4 regions of the Peribacillus sp. P4_D6 genome follow, and region 1 is predicted to be linked to each of the others. Evidence: riboswitches for the same ligand, from Rfam matches in the RefSeq annotation. Region 1 holds a riboswitch; each other region holds the start of a gene.
What was found. A riboswitch is a leader RNA that binds a small molecule or an ion and turns the genes downstream of it on or off. The one in region 1 is predicted to bind S-adenosylmethionine.
Positions count from the first base shown of each region.

Region 2: it holds a riboswitch for S-adenosylmethionine, as region 1 does, so the genes downstream of both, metK (methionine adenosyltransferase) here and AC1DVB_RS24155 (bifunctional homocysteine S-methyltransferase/methylenetetrahydrofolate reductase) in region 1, are expected to answer to the same signal.
Region 3: it holds a riboswitch for S-adenosylmethionine, as region 1 does, so the genes downstream of both, AC1DVB_RS07420 (methionine ABC transporter ATP-binding protein) here and AC1DVB_RS24155 (bifunctional homocysteine S-methyltransferase/methylenetetrahydrofolate reductase) in region 1, are expected to answer to the same signal.
Region 4: it holds a riboswitch for S-adenosylmethionine, as region 1 does, so the genes downstream of both, mmuP (S-methylmethionine permease) here and AC1DVB_RS24155 (bifunctional homocysteine S-methyltransferase/methylenetetrahydrofolate reductase) in region 1, are expected to answer to the same signal.

Region 1 is NZ_JBFUIQ010000164.1:1,314-4,447, forward strand. Features, by position in the region: gene AC1DVB_RS24150 (MOSC domain-containing protein) at 303-953, shown strand; SAM riboswitch class I at 1,065-1,163, shown strand; gene AC1DVB_RS24155 (bifunctional homocysteine S-methyltransferase/methylenetetrahydrofolate reductase) at 1,267-3,114, shown strand; partial or broken gene metH (methionine synthase) at 3,107-3,134, shown strand, end outside.
Region 2 is NZ_JBFUIQ010000006.1:9,438-12,571, reverse strand. Features, by position in the region: gene AC1DVB_RS04085 (gamma carbonic anhydrase) at 1-234, shown strand, start outside; gene metK (methionine adenosyltransferase) at 474-1,667, opposite strand; SAM riboswitch class I at 1,831-1,993, opposite strand; gene pckA (phosphoenolpyruvate carboxykinase (ATP)) at 2,423-3,134, shown strand, end outside.
Region 3 is NZ_JBFUIQ010000014.1:60,983-64,116, forward strand. Features, by position in the region: gene AC1DVB_RS07410 (MetQ/NlpA family ABC transporter substrate-binding protein) at 1-75, opposite strand, end outside; gene AC1DVB_RS07415 (methionine ABC transporter permease) at 97-747, opposite strand; gene AC1DVB_RS07420 (methionine ABC transporter ATP-binding protein) at 769-1,785, opposite strand; SAM riboswitch class I at 2,148-2,259, opposite strand; gene AC1DVB_RS07425 (GNAT family N-acetyltransferase) at 2,402-2,875, opposite strand; gene AC1DVB_RS07430 (nuclear transport factor 2 family protein) at 2,943-3,134, opposite strand, start outside.
Region 4 is NZ_JBFUIQ010000085.1:5,458-8,591, reverse strand. Features, by position in the region: gene mmuM (homocysteine S-methyltransferase) at 1-582, opposite strand, end outside; gene mmuP (S-methylmethionine permease) at 572-1,966, opposite strand; SAM riboswitch class I at 2,050-2,152, opposite strand; gene AC1DVB_RS19515 (flavin reductase family protein) at 2,388-2,996, opposite strand; gene AC1DVB_RS19510 (alpha/beta hydrolase) at 3,015-3,134, opposite strand, start outside.

The sequences.
Region 1 (3,134 bases):
AAATTCGCTCCCTAAAGAGCGACAATGAGGAATTCAATCGTGAAAATCAACATATAGGCGAACGGTTGTAGTTTTCGACTATATATTGTGTTCATATTCTACCATATTTAATTCTGAAATAGCAACTAAATTACTGAAACTAACCTATGAATTTTTCTGGAAATCAATGATATTTAGCCCATTAACGCCGCATATGGCTTTTTCATTTCATATACATATAAAAAGGTACTGAATAAAATGGATTTTTAGTATAATTTATACATATAGGACGATATAAATTTAATATGAATGGAAGATGCAAAATGGAAAATGGGAAAATCAAATCACTACATGCGGGGAAGCCGAAACATGAAATTTTTTCGAATATCGATATCTTTTCAGCCATGGATAAACAAGCACAGGATAATTTGAAAGTGACTAAAGCTGGCATAATCGGTGATGGTGTCGGTAATGTAAAGTTCCATGGAGGTCCTGATCGGGYTTTGTGCTTTTACCCATTTGAGCATTATTCATTATGGAATGAAAAATTCTCTAAAGAGCTGGATATCCCTGCATTCGGTGAAAATTTAACTATAGCGGGGATGAAGGAAGAAACAACATATATCGGCGATATTTATCAAATGGGCGATGTGATTGTTCAAATTAACCAAGGGAGGATACCTTGTTCAACCATTTCCCTCTTCAATCAAGAACCTAAGTTTTTGGAACTCGTGCTGAAAACGAGTTTCACTGGTTATTTTGCAAGAGTACTTCAAGAAGGAACGATAAATAAACAAAACGAGATTGTGCTGATAGATCGTCTACAAGAAAAAATTTCTGTCCATTACGCATCAGAGGTCATCCTTCATAAACGGGATGGGCTTGAAGGTGCTAAGGCTTTACTTACACTAGACTCGTTAGCGGAAGACTGGAAACAAAGGATCTTGAAGAGGGTTCAAGCAGCAAAAGATTGAATGATTTTTGCAAAAGTGAAAAAAATGTCGATCAGGTATTGAAATTGACAGACTATTAATGTAAATTAAATATAATCAAATTTTGAAATCTTATGAAAATTATATAAATGGATCTTATCGAGAGAGGTGGAGGGACTGGCCCGAAGAAACCTCAGCAACCAGCTTACGCAAAGGTGCTAAATCCAGCAAGCAGAGCTTGATAGATGAGGAGAATGTTTCAAAAACCTTCTTCTTTGAGAAGGTTTTTTTTCCTTTTCTCTCATACTCATAGAATACGACAAAAACAGGATTGTTTTTGAGAGAGGGTGTAATGATGAATTTTCGTAAAGAATTAAAAGAAAGAATGCTGGTTGGGGAAGGGGCAATGGGAACCTTGCTTTACTCTAATGGCATTGATCAATGTTATGAGGAATTAAACTGCACGAACCCAGATCAAATAGAGTCCATCCATCGAGCCTATCTGGAAGCTGGTGCAGATATCCTTCAATCGAATACATACGGAGCCAATTTCAATAAATTGAAGCGGTATGGACTTGAAGATGAAGTGAGCAGAATCAATCGCCAGGGAGTCATTCTTGCTAAAAAAGCGGCAAAAGGAAAGGCATACGTCTTCGGCACCATAGGGGCACAGCGGAGTATCAGGAAATCGGATTTAAGCATGGAAGAGATAAAACGGGGTTTTCGTGAACAGCTATACAGTCTGTTGATGGAAAATCCTGATGGGATTCTCCTGGAAACATTTTATGACCTGGAAGAACTGGAAACCGTCCTGCAAATCGTTAAAAATGAAACCGGACTTCCGATTATCGCAAATGTCTCGATGCATGAACTGGGTAATCTTCAAAATGGAATCCATTTAAATGAAGCCTTTCAAAAACTCGAGCAATTGGGTGCCGATGTGGTTGGTGTGAATTGCCGCCTTGGACCACATCATATGATTCGGGCCTTGGAAGAAGTGAGTTTGCCAAAGCAAGCATCGATTGCCATTTACCCTAACGCCAGCCTGCCGGATTATGTCGATGGGAGGCTCGTTTATAAAGCTGTACCGGAATATTTCGGTTCTAGTGCCCTGGAACTTCGTGAGCAAGGCGCCGCGATCATAGGAGGGTGCTGTGGAACGACTCCACTGCATATTCAAGCTGTAAAGCATGCAATTGGAAGTTTGGCTCCCGTGAAAGAGAAATTTACGAAATCCCGTGAAATAGAAGTAATTGAGGTGAACGATAGGGAATTGGAACTTCCCCTTTACGAAAAGGCCAAAACGGAACGGACGATTCTCGTTGAGCTTGATCCACCGAAAAAGCTAGGGATAGAGAGTTTCATGACTGGTGCTGAGGTTTTGAAAAAAGCAGGGGTCGATTCCATTACATTAGCGGATAATTCACTTGCCTCACCAAGGATATCGAATGATGCACTGGCTAATTTACTGAAGAACCAATTGAATATAAATCCGATGGTGCATATAACATGCCGTGATCGAAATTTGATTGGCCTGCAGTCACATTTAATGGGTCTGCAGACGGTARGGCTGAACGAAATATTGATCATCACCGGAGACCCTTCAAAAATTGGGGACTTCCCGGGTGCCACTTCGGTTTACGATTTATCTTCCTTTGACCTGATAAGCATGGTCAAACAATTTAATGAAGGTCTTTCCTATTCCGGTCAAAGTTTGGGTCAACGGGCAAATTTTAAAATTGCGGCAGCTTTTAATCCCAATGTGAAATATCTGGATAAAGCCGTACTGAGAATGGAAAAGAAGATTGCCTGCGGTGCTCAATCCTTTTTGACACAGCCAATTTATTCCGTAGAGCAAATCGAAGAAGTATATGAAGCGACAAAACATCTGGAAACCCCGATTTTCATCGGTATCATGCCCTTAACAAGCACCCGGAACGCCGAATTCATCCATAATGAGATCCCAGGCATCAAATTGCCTGATAATGTTAGAAGGGCCATGGCTCTAGCGGGGGATGACCCTGTAAAGTCAAGGATTGAAGGGGTGAATATCGCGCGGGAACTGGTGGACGCGGCTAGGGAAAAATTCAAGGGCATATATTTAATCACTCCATTCCTTCGCTATGAAATGACGGCGGAACTAACGAAATATATTAGAAAAGTCGATAGTAAACAGACATCAGAGGTGGCAGTACATGAATAAAAAAGCGATTCAAGATCAGT
Region 2 (3,134 bases), on a different contig from region 1:
ATCGGCATGGGATCGATCGTACTTGATGAAGCCGAAATCGGCGAAGGGGCTTTCATCGGTGCCGGCAGTCTCGTTCCCCAAGGCAAAGTCATTCCACCGAATATGTTGGCATTCGGACGTCCAGCTAAAGTCATCCGCGAAATCAATGAAGAAGATCGTCAGGATATGGAACGCATCGTACGCGAATACGCCGAAAAAGGCCAATACTATAAAACGGCGGAACGAATAAAGTAACGCACGATCACTTGACTGAAAATTACGAGTACGTGAACGCAACTCACGAGTATTTGCTTCAAATTCACGAGTATTTCGCTGAAACTCACGAGTATTTGCTCCAAATTCACGAGCTAGCTCACGAGTATGGCCCTTAAAGTTTAATTTCTTTGGGATTTCTTGAATTATTCCCGCAGACGGCTAAGTTAATCCATAAAAAAGGTGCCCCGCAAATAACGGGACACCTTTTTTTATATGAATTACGCTTGAGCTTTTAATGTTTCTGCTTTGTCCGTGCGTTCCCATGGAAGATCAACATCTGTACGGCCGAAGTGTCCGTATGCAGCTGTTTGTTTGTAGATTGGGCGACGAAGGTCAAGCATTTTGATGATACCAGCTGGACGAAGGTCGAAGTTTGCGCGAACTAGGTCAACAAGGACTTCTTCGCTAACTGTACCAGTTCCGAACGTATCAATGGAGATCGATACAGGCTCTGCCACACCAATTGCGTATGCCAATTGAACTTCCGCTTTGTCGGCAAGGCCGGCTGCCACGATGTTTTTCGCAACGTAACGTGCAGCGTATGCAGCAGAACGGTCAACTTTAGTAGCATCCTTACCAGAGAATGCACCGCCGCCGTGACGAGCGTATCCTCCGTAAGTATCAACGATGATTTTACGTCCAGTAAGACCAGCATCCCCTTGAGGTCCGCCGATTACGAAACGGCCAGTCGGGTTGATGAAGTACTTAGTATCTGCATCGATCAACTCGGCTGGAACGACAGCTTTGATCACATGTTCTTTTAGATCGGCTTGAATTTGTTCAAGCGTAATTTCTGCATCATGCTGTGTAGAGATGACGATTGTATCTACACGTACAGGACGGTTATTCTCATCATATTCCACGGTTACCTGTGTTTTACCATCAGGGCGTAGGTAAGCAAGAGTTTCATCTTTACGAACTTGAGTCAAACGGAATGAAAGTTTATGCGCCAATGAAATCGGAAGCGGCATAAGCTCTTCTGTTTCATTACAAGCGAATCCGAACATAAGACCTTGGTCCCCTGCACCGATTGCATCGATTTCTTCATCTGACATGTTTCCTTCACGAGCTTCCAATGCTTTATCGACTCCAGCTGCGATATCGGCAGACTGCTCATCAATGGAACTCAAAACGGCACAAGTTTCAGCATCGAAACCGTATTTCGCACGTGTGTAGCCAATTCCTTTAACCGTATCACGAACGATACGCGGGATATCCACGTAAGCAGACGTTGTAATTTCACCAGCAACAAGTACAAGACCTGTAGTTACACTAGTTTCACACGCAACACGTGCATTTGCATCCTTAGCTAGGATAGCATCTAAAATGGAATCTGAAATCTGATCACAAATTTTGTCCGGATGGCCCTCTGTAACAGATTCAGAAGTAAATAGACGTTTCTTTGACATCATATTTCCTCCTTGGAAGTTAGTATGTTGTAGGCATAAGCCTGATTTTTACGGAACTCGTTTCCCTCATTAGTTTCAACTATAGACACAGAATTACTTATAAAAAACACAAAAACCTTCCCTGGCAAATGAGGAAAGGTTTAAAATTCTGTCTTCTATCCTTTCACTCTTATCGTTCAAGGGTTTTTTACCTTGCTCAGGTTAGCACCATCACCACTATTCCTTGAAGACCTTCGCTTTATTTTCGGCGATTGATCTTGGAGTCAAGTTCAATATGGCAGGTTGCTGGGTTTCAAAGGGCCTGTCCCTCCACCAACTCGGGATAAGAGAATCCGTACAATTTAAGATATTATCGTATCTGGCTGGAATTTGTCAATGCTTTTCTAAAAAGAACATTTCCACCCAGAATGGCGTTCATTTGAAAAAACATGTTGATACAAAGTCCTAGTGGGGTTTACAACGCAAAATACGAATAGAAATATTGTAAATTGCCATTAATAATAAAGTATTGAACATCGAAAAGGAACGACATCCTGACTTTCCCTTTAGACATATATTGTTTACTTACTTCCTATTTAAATAAATTTTTCCTCATGAAAGTATATGCGATCATCCTGACTCGGTTCCTTCCGGATTAAAATGATTAATGCGGCTAGCTGAAAATAATCACAAATTAAAAGAAATAGTATAGACTAATTAAATGAATGTGTTATACTAATTGTAATCTAAAAACTCAAACAAAGGAAGGTACCTCATATATGAATTCTGTAGATGTTTCTAATGAGTTACACCAATTATTAACAGGAAACAATGTGCAAACTCAACTATCAGTTCCTCAATTGGTCGAAAAAGTACTAAGCAGAAATGAAGGCGTTTTAACATCAACCGGCGCGGTAAAAGCTGAAACTGGCAAATATACTGGTCGTTCACCTAAAGATAAATATATCGTGGAAGAAGCATCAGTTAAAGATAAAATCGATTGGGGTCCAGTGAACCGGCCGATTTCCGAAGATGTGTTCAATAAACTATATAATAAAGTAGTTGACTACCTAAAAGCAAAAGAAGAGATTTTTGTTTTTAAAGGTTTCGCTGGTGCAGACGAATCATCACGTCTTCCCATCCGTGTTGTTAATGAATATGCTTGGCATAACCTTTTCGCCCATACTTTGTTCATCCGTCCAAACGAAGAGGAACTGAGAGGTCACGAAGCTGAATTCACGATCGTTTCTGCACCTAACTTCAAAGCGGACCCAGAAGTGGACGGAACTACATCCGAAACGTTCATCATCGTTTCTTTTGAACGCCGTACGATCCTGATCGGCGGAACGGAATATGCAGGAGAAATGAAAAAATCGATCTTCTCGATCATGAACTACTTACTTCCAGAGGCTGGAATCCTTCCAATGCATTGCTCTGCCAACGTAGGACGTGAAGGGGACGTCGCTTTATTCTTCGGACTGTCCGGTACGG
Region 3 (3,134 bases), on a different contig from region 1:
ACCCTCATCGTTCCCGCATGCTGCAGCCACGATGGCCAATGCCAATACCATGATCGTTAATAAGATTTTTTTCATTTTTCCTGCCTCCTGTTCGTTTTATCTTCTTCTTATTTTTCTTGAAACAAAGTTCCCGGTGGATTGCAATAATTGAACGATGATCACGAGCGCCGCCACTGTGACGATCATCGTCATCGTATCGAACCTTTGGTAACCGTAAGCCAAGGCTAAATCCCCGACCCCGCCTGCACCGACAGCACCTGCCATCGCCGTAGATCCAACAAGCCCGATTGTCGCTGTTGTAAATGTCAGGATTAACGAACTAAGTCCCTCGGGAATCAAAAAGCGGTAAATGATTTGCCATGTTGTCGCCCCCATCGCCTGAGCTGCCTCGATGATCCCTTTGTCCACTTCCAACAGCGAGTTTTCCACAAGCCGGGCAATATAAGGAGCCGCGTAAAAGATTAGCGGAACAATGGCCGCATTCGTTCCGATCGCACTGCCGACAATCATTCTTGTAAACGGAATGAGTGCTACAAGCAAGATGATGAAAGGAACGGACCGCAGGATATTGATGATCGGATTCAATACATTAAAAATCCATTTATTCTCCAGGATGTGACCCTTTCTTGTAATGACAAGCAGGATACCGAGCGGAAGCCCAATCAATCCGGAAAATATCAATGAGATGGCTACCATATAAAGTGTGTCACCGAAAGCTGTCGACAGCTGCTCTGCCGTTATTTCCATACCCCAAAGCGTATTACCCATTTATACTTGCACCTCCTGGACGAGAATCCCCTCATCTTTAATATATTGATAAGCCTTGTCGACCTCATTTTTGCTCCCTGTCACTTCGATGATCAAATTCCCGAAAGGCGTTTCCTGGATTTCAGAAATATTGGCTGATAAGACACTTAAATGAACATCATATTTCTTCGAGATGGTTGAAAGTAAAGGAGTACCCGAAGTAGTTCCAATAAAATTAATTTTCCAAATAATCGGGATATGGGACCCTATGCTTTTTAAGAAACTTTGTGGAATTTCGTCATGTATGACCGTTCTCACGAAGTTTTTTGCAATATCCGTTTGCGGCTTGGCAAAAACTTCGAAAACCGAACCTTGTTCAACGACGCAGCCGCCCTCCATGACCGCTACCTTATTGCAAATTTCCCGAATGACAGACATCTCATGAGTGATTAGCAGGATGGTGATATTGTATTCTTTATTAATTTTTTTTAAGAGCTGCAGAACTGCACTCGTTGTTTGTGGATCCAATGCCGACGTAGCTTCATCACACAATAAGATCGATGGATTCGTAGCCAATGCCCTCGCAATGCCGATCCGCTGCTTTTGCCCGCCGGATAATTGTTCCGGATAACTCTTTGCTTTGCTCGATAAGCCAACGAACTCCAATAGCTCGCCTACCCGGTTTTTGATTTCCTTAGCCGGAGTTCCCGATAATACCAGCGGCATGGCAATATTATCAAAAACAGTCTTTGAGTTTAGTAAGTTGAAATGCTGAAAGATCATCCCGATTTTTTTCTTTTCTGCCCGTAATTCCTTCGGGCTTAATTTGGTTAAATCCTTGCCCCCAACAATCACCGAACCATCTGAAGGATGTTCAAGCAAATTGACCAACCTGATCAACGTACTCTTTCCGGCCCCGCTATAACCGACTACCCCGAATATATCCCCCTTTTCCACTGTCAAATCAATGCCCTTCAAAGCCTCGACAGTCTGTTTCTTTGTTTGATAAACCTTCTTAACATCCTGAAACTCAATCATCCAATCTCCCCCCATGCTGTTTATTTGTACGAATTCCTTATCCAGAGAGAAGAGCTTTGCAACGTTTCATAATGATAGGGTTACATTTTCGAAATTCACGAGTAAAACTGCAAAATTCACGAGTAAATGCACCAAATTCACGAGTAATTACGTGAAACTCACGAGTAACTGCGCCAAACTCACGAGTAATTACACCAAACTCACGATTATTGCGCGAAACTCATGAGTAATGCACCCATTCTCCAAATAACCATATACATTTTGAATAAACAAAAGAGGCCTCTTCCGTCATCAGACAGAAGAGGCCTCTTTTAGACATAAAAAAGAGTAAACTCTTAAATTAATTATCTAAGAAAAGCTCCTTCTTATCTTTCAAACTTTCGTCCGTTGGAATTAGCACAGTATTTTTACAAAAGTAAAAACCCGCTGCCGAGGTATCATAGGGCCAAGTCCCTCCACATCTCTTGATAAGAATTAACGTTATATTTAATTATGTCCTTCACTATATATTCTAATTTCGCTAAAGTCAACCATATTTTTCATCGCGATAAATAGTTTCATAGTATAGTGAATCGATACTTTTTTTATTATATCAATATATTTTATATTTCTACTTTTATAATGATTTGCTCATTCTCCATACAGGGTATTTTTCATTTTCTTCCCTTATCTTCACCATGCCTGAATTCGTATATAAAGAAATCGCCCTTTGATTATCCGGAGAAACCCTTAAGTGATATTCGGATACATTAAATTGCCTGAAAAAGTTTTCTGCGTAGCGGACCAATTCCTTGCCAAGGCCTTTACTGCGGTATTCGGGAATAAGATAAAATAGATTCACATAGCCAATTTCAGTTCCTTCGTACTCCCGAATTTGAAGTTCCATTTGTCCAATCGGTTCTTGGTCCTTTTCAATGATCACCTGTCCATCCGGAAATTTGCGGACCCTTTCTTCCATTCGTTGCAGATAGGCATGTTCATATCCAAAACCCGCATCAGTTCCAAAACTTACAATAAAGGAATCTTTCCGGAATTTAATGATAGTATCTTTATCTTTGTCCGTATCAATGGTACGAAAGATCAACTTCATCCATCCTTATCATTTTAGTGAAATAGTTTTCAAGCAGGGAAAACTTTCTTTTTCATAAATAAAAGTCTTAAAAGGGCCCTTTTGTTTTTGTGCCTTGATGAAAAAACATCTGCCATCTTCCATTCGCACATTTCCAGATTGAACTTCTTAAGGTATGTTCCAGCTTATCTTCATCAAAAATCCGGTATGTAATTAACACGGTATCATCAGACAATGGATGCATCTCAAATTGACTTAGGGTCATGTTCACTGCTCCGGC
Region 4 (3,134 bases), on a different contig from region 1:
AGCATAGACTTCTGGATAATCTTTCAATAATGAATGTAATACTTTTGCTTCTTGCAGGGAAGGAATCGTTTCAAATGCTAAAATGTCAGCTCCTGCTTCAACCAAAGCTGATATTCGTGAGCGATGAAATGCCGCCAAAGCTTCATCTGAAACACCATAATTCCCAACATACTCTGAACCATCTGCAAGATAAGCCCCATAAGGTCCAACTGATGRAGCAACCAATGGCTTAGGTCTAATCGTTTGATATTCTTCCTTCCAAAATTCATCTCTTGCTTTTCTTGCTAGTAAAACCGTTTTCCTGATTAGATCCAATGCCTCTTTTTCTTGTATTCCGCGGAGGGCGAAACCTTCAACCGTTGCTTGATAGCTTGCCGTTATCGCACAGTCAGCACCAGCTCGAAAGTAGTCAGAGTGCACCTGGTAAATCACTTCTGGATTTTCAAGTAATACACGTGCAGACCACAGGGGATCGTCCAAATCACACCCATGACTTTCAAGCTCTGTAGCTAAAGCTCCGTCCAAAATCATAACTGAATGACCTTGTAAAATTGCTTCAATTGGGTTAATTTTATTTTTCATGGTCTACTCCTCTTTTCTTTATGGTTTGTGTCAGATAATAACTTCCATAGCAAAACAAAATAAACGGAATGCCACAATATAGTGCTATTCTTTGTGTAGGATCAAATGCAATTCCTATGCAAGAAGCAAGACATAGCATAAATGAAACGATTGGTACGAATGGATATAATGGTGTATGATAAGCCAAATCATTAACTGAGTTTCCTTCGTTTATATATCGTCTGCGAAATAGAAACTGTGACGCGCTAATACTCATCCAAACTATAACCACGGCTAGTCCAGAAATGGATACAAGCACTATATATACAGTATCCGGCGCAATAATACTCGAGAAAAGTGCTAAAACACCGCCCAACATACTGAAAAGGACTGCATTCAAGGGAACACCCCGTTTTGTCAATTTTGCAAATATTGGTGAAATAGTTTTCTTATCTGCAAGTGACCAAAGCATCCTGGATGAGGCATATAGTCCTGAGTTCGCAGCGGACAAAATGGCAGTTAATATAACAAAGTTCATAATATCCGCTGCATATGGCACTCCAATTCGTTCTAGAACGGCAACAAAGGGGCTCTCTAATACGCTTGCATCCGAAACAGGCAATAATGCGGATAAAACAACGATGGTACCTATAAAAAAGATAATCAATCTCCATAATGTCATACGGATTGCCTTTGGAATCGTTTTTTCCGGATTCACAGTTTCTCCAGCTGCAACTCCGATCAATTCAGTTCCAGAAAATGCAAAATTCACCGCGAGCATCGTCATTAGAATGGCAAAAGCACCATTTGGAAATAAACCTGCACTTGTAACATTGGAAAATAACGGAGCTGATTGTGCGTTAATCATTGGAATGAAACCTATCATTGCCGCAGCTCCCAGAATAATGAATATTACAATAGCAAATACCTTTATAGACGCAAACCAGAATTCGGATTCAGCGAAAAACTTAACGGTCCACGCATTTAATGCCAAGACCAAAATGGCAAATAGAGCACTCCATATCCAGACACTGATTAATGGAAACCATCGCTGCATCAACAATCCTGCAGCCGTGAATTCCGAACCTAGTGCAACAGTCCAGGTTAGCCAATACAACCAGGCTACTGTATACCCTGTCCCTGGTCCGATGTATTTGGCTGCGTAACTATGAAACGCACCAGTCTCGGGCATATGCACTGATAGTTCACCTAGACATAGCATGACTAGATAAACCACTAATGCACCAATCAGATACGAAAGGATGGTTCCGAACGGACCAGCCTGTTGAATCGTATAACCCGAACTTAAGAATAAACCAGTTCCAATCACCCCGCCAAGCGATAGCATTATTATATGCCGTGCTTGCATTTGCCTTTGAAAATCATGCTTCCTTTTGTTATCCATTCTTACTCTCCTTAATCTTGCATCCAGAAAAAACGAAAACGCACTCTAAAAAAGAGTGCGTTACTGACAAATAAACACGTACGGTCTTATCTATCAAGGTTTCACCCCCTGGAATTAGCACAGTGTCTTTGTAGACCTGTTGCTGAGGTTTCATAGGGCCAGTCCCTCCACCTCTCTGGATAAGAAATTATTTTTTTATAACTTTATCAATCTATGAAAAATTTGTCAAGTTTTGTTTCGGAATGTAAAGACTTCCTTTTAAATGCTAACGATCATGGCGTCTGCGGCATTAATATTAAAAGGTTGCTTATTTTTGGAACAGGCGCTAAGCGTATTATATTGGCAAATAAAACTAACCGGGGTCATTTTGGTCTTAAAAATGGCAACATCTTAAAAGATGTCGCCATTTTTTTCTTTTTCCTTAAGGACGTTCTATTTCAAATAATTCCCCTAGTTTTGTATAAGTATGACCTGCTAATCTTGCTACAGGTTTTAGCCCTTTCGGGTCAATACGGCCATTATGGTAAATATCTTGCTCTATATGATAGCAGACTATTTTCCCTATCAGTAAATCACAACCAGGTTCATTCTTGGAACCTGCCAATGGAATCGATTGCTCTAATGTACATTCAAAACGCACCTTCGCTTCTTCCAATCCTGGTACGGATACCCTATCACTAACAGCCAGCGTGAAATTAGTAAGACCCAATTCACTTTCTTCAGATGGGAGTTCCTTGGCCGTTCGATTTGCATCAGCAACATTATTTTCATCAGTGATATGAACAACGAACTCACCTGTTTGAATTGCATTTCGGGCTGTATCCTTTGAAACTCCTTCTTTCCGTTGAACAGAAATGGAAATCATCGGAGGATTTGAACTGACTATGTTAAAAAAGCTGAACGGCGCTATATTGATTGTACCGGTTTCGGATTGTGTCGTAACCAGCGCTATAGGTCTCGGTATAATGCTTCCAGTCAAAAACTTATAATTATCCCGTTCAGTCAGACTTTCAGGGTTAACAGAAATCATCTTCATTCCCCCTCATTCTTATAAAAAGTTCTTTTGAAACCATGAACCTGCTGCATCAACCTCTGAACGTGTCAACTGATGACCGTAATTTTCCCACTGAACTTCAACTGTAGCGCCAGCTTGCTGTAAAAGTTGATT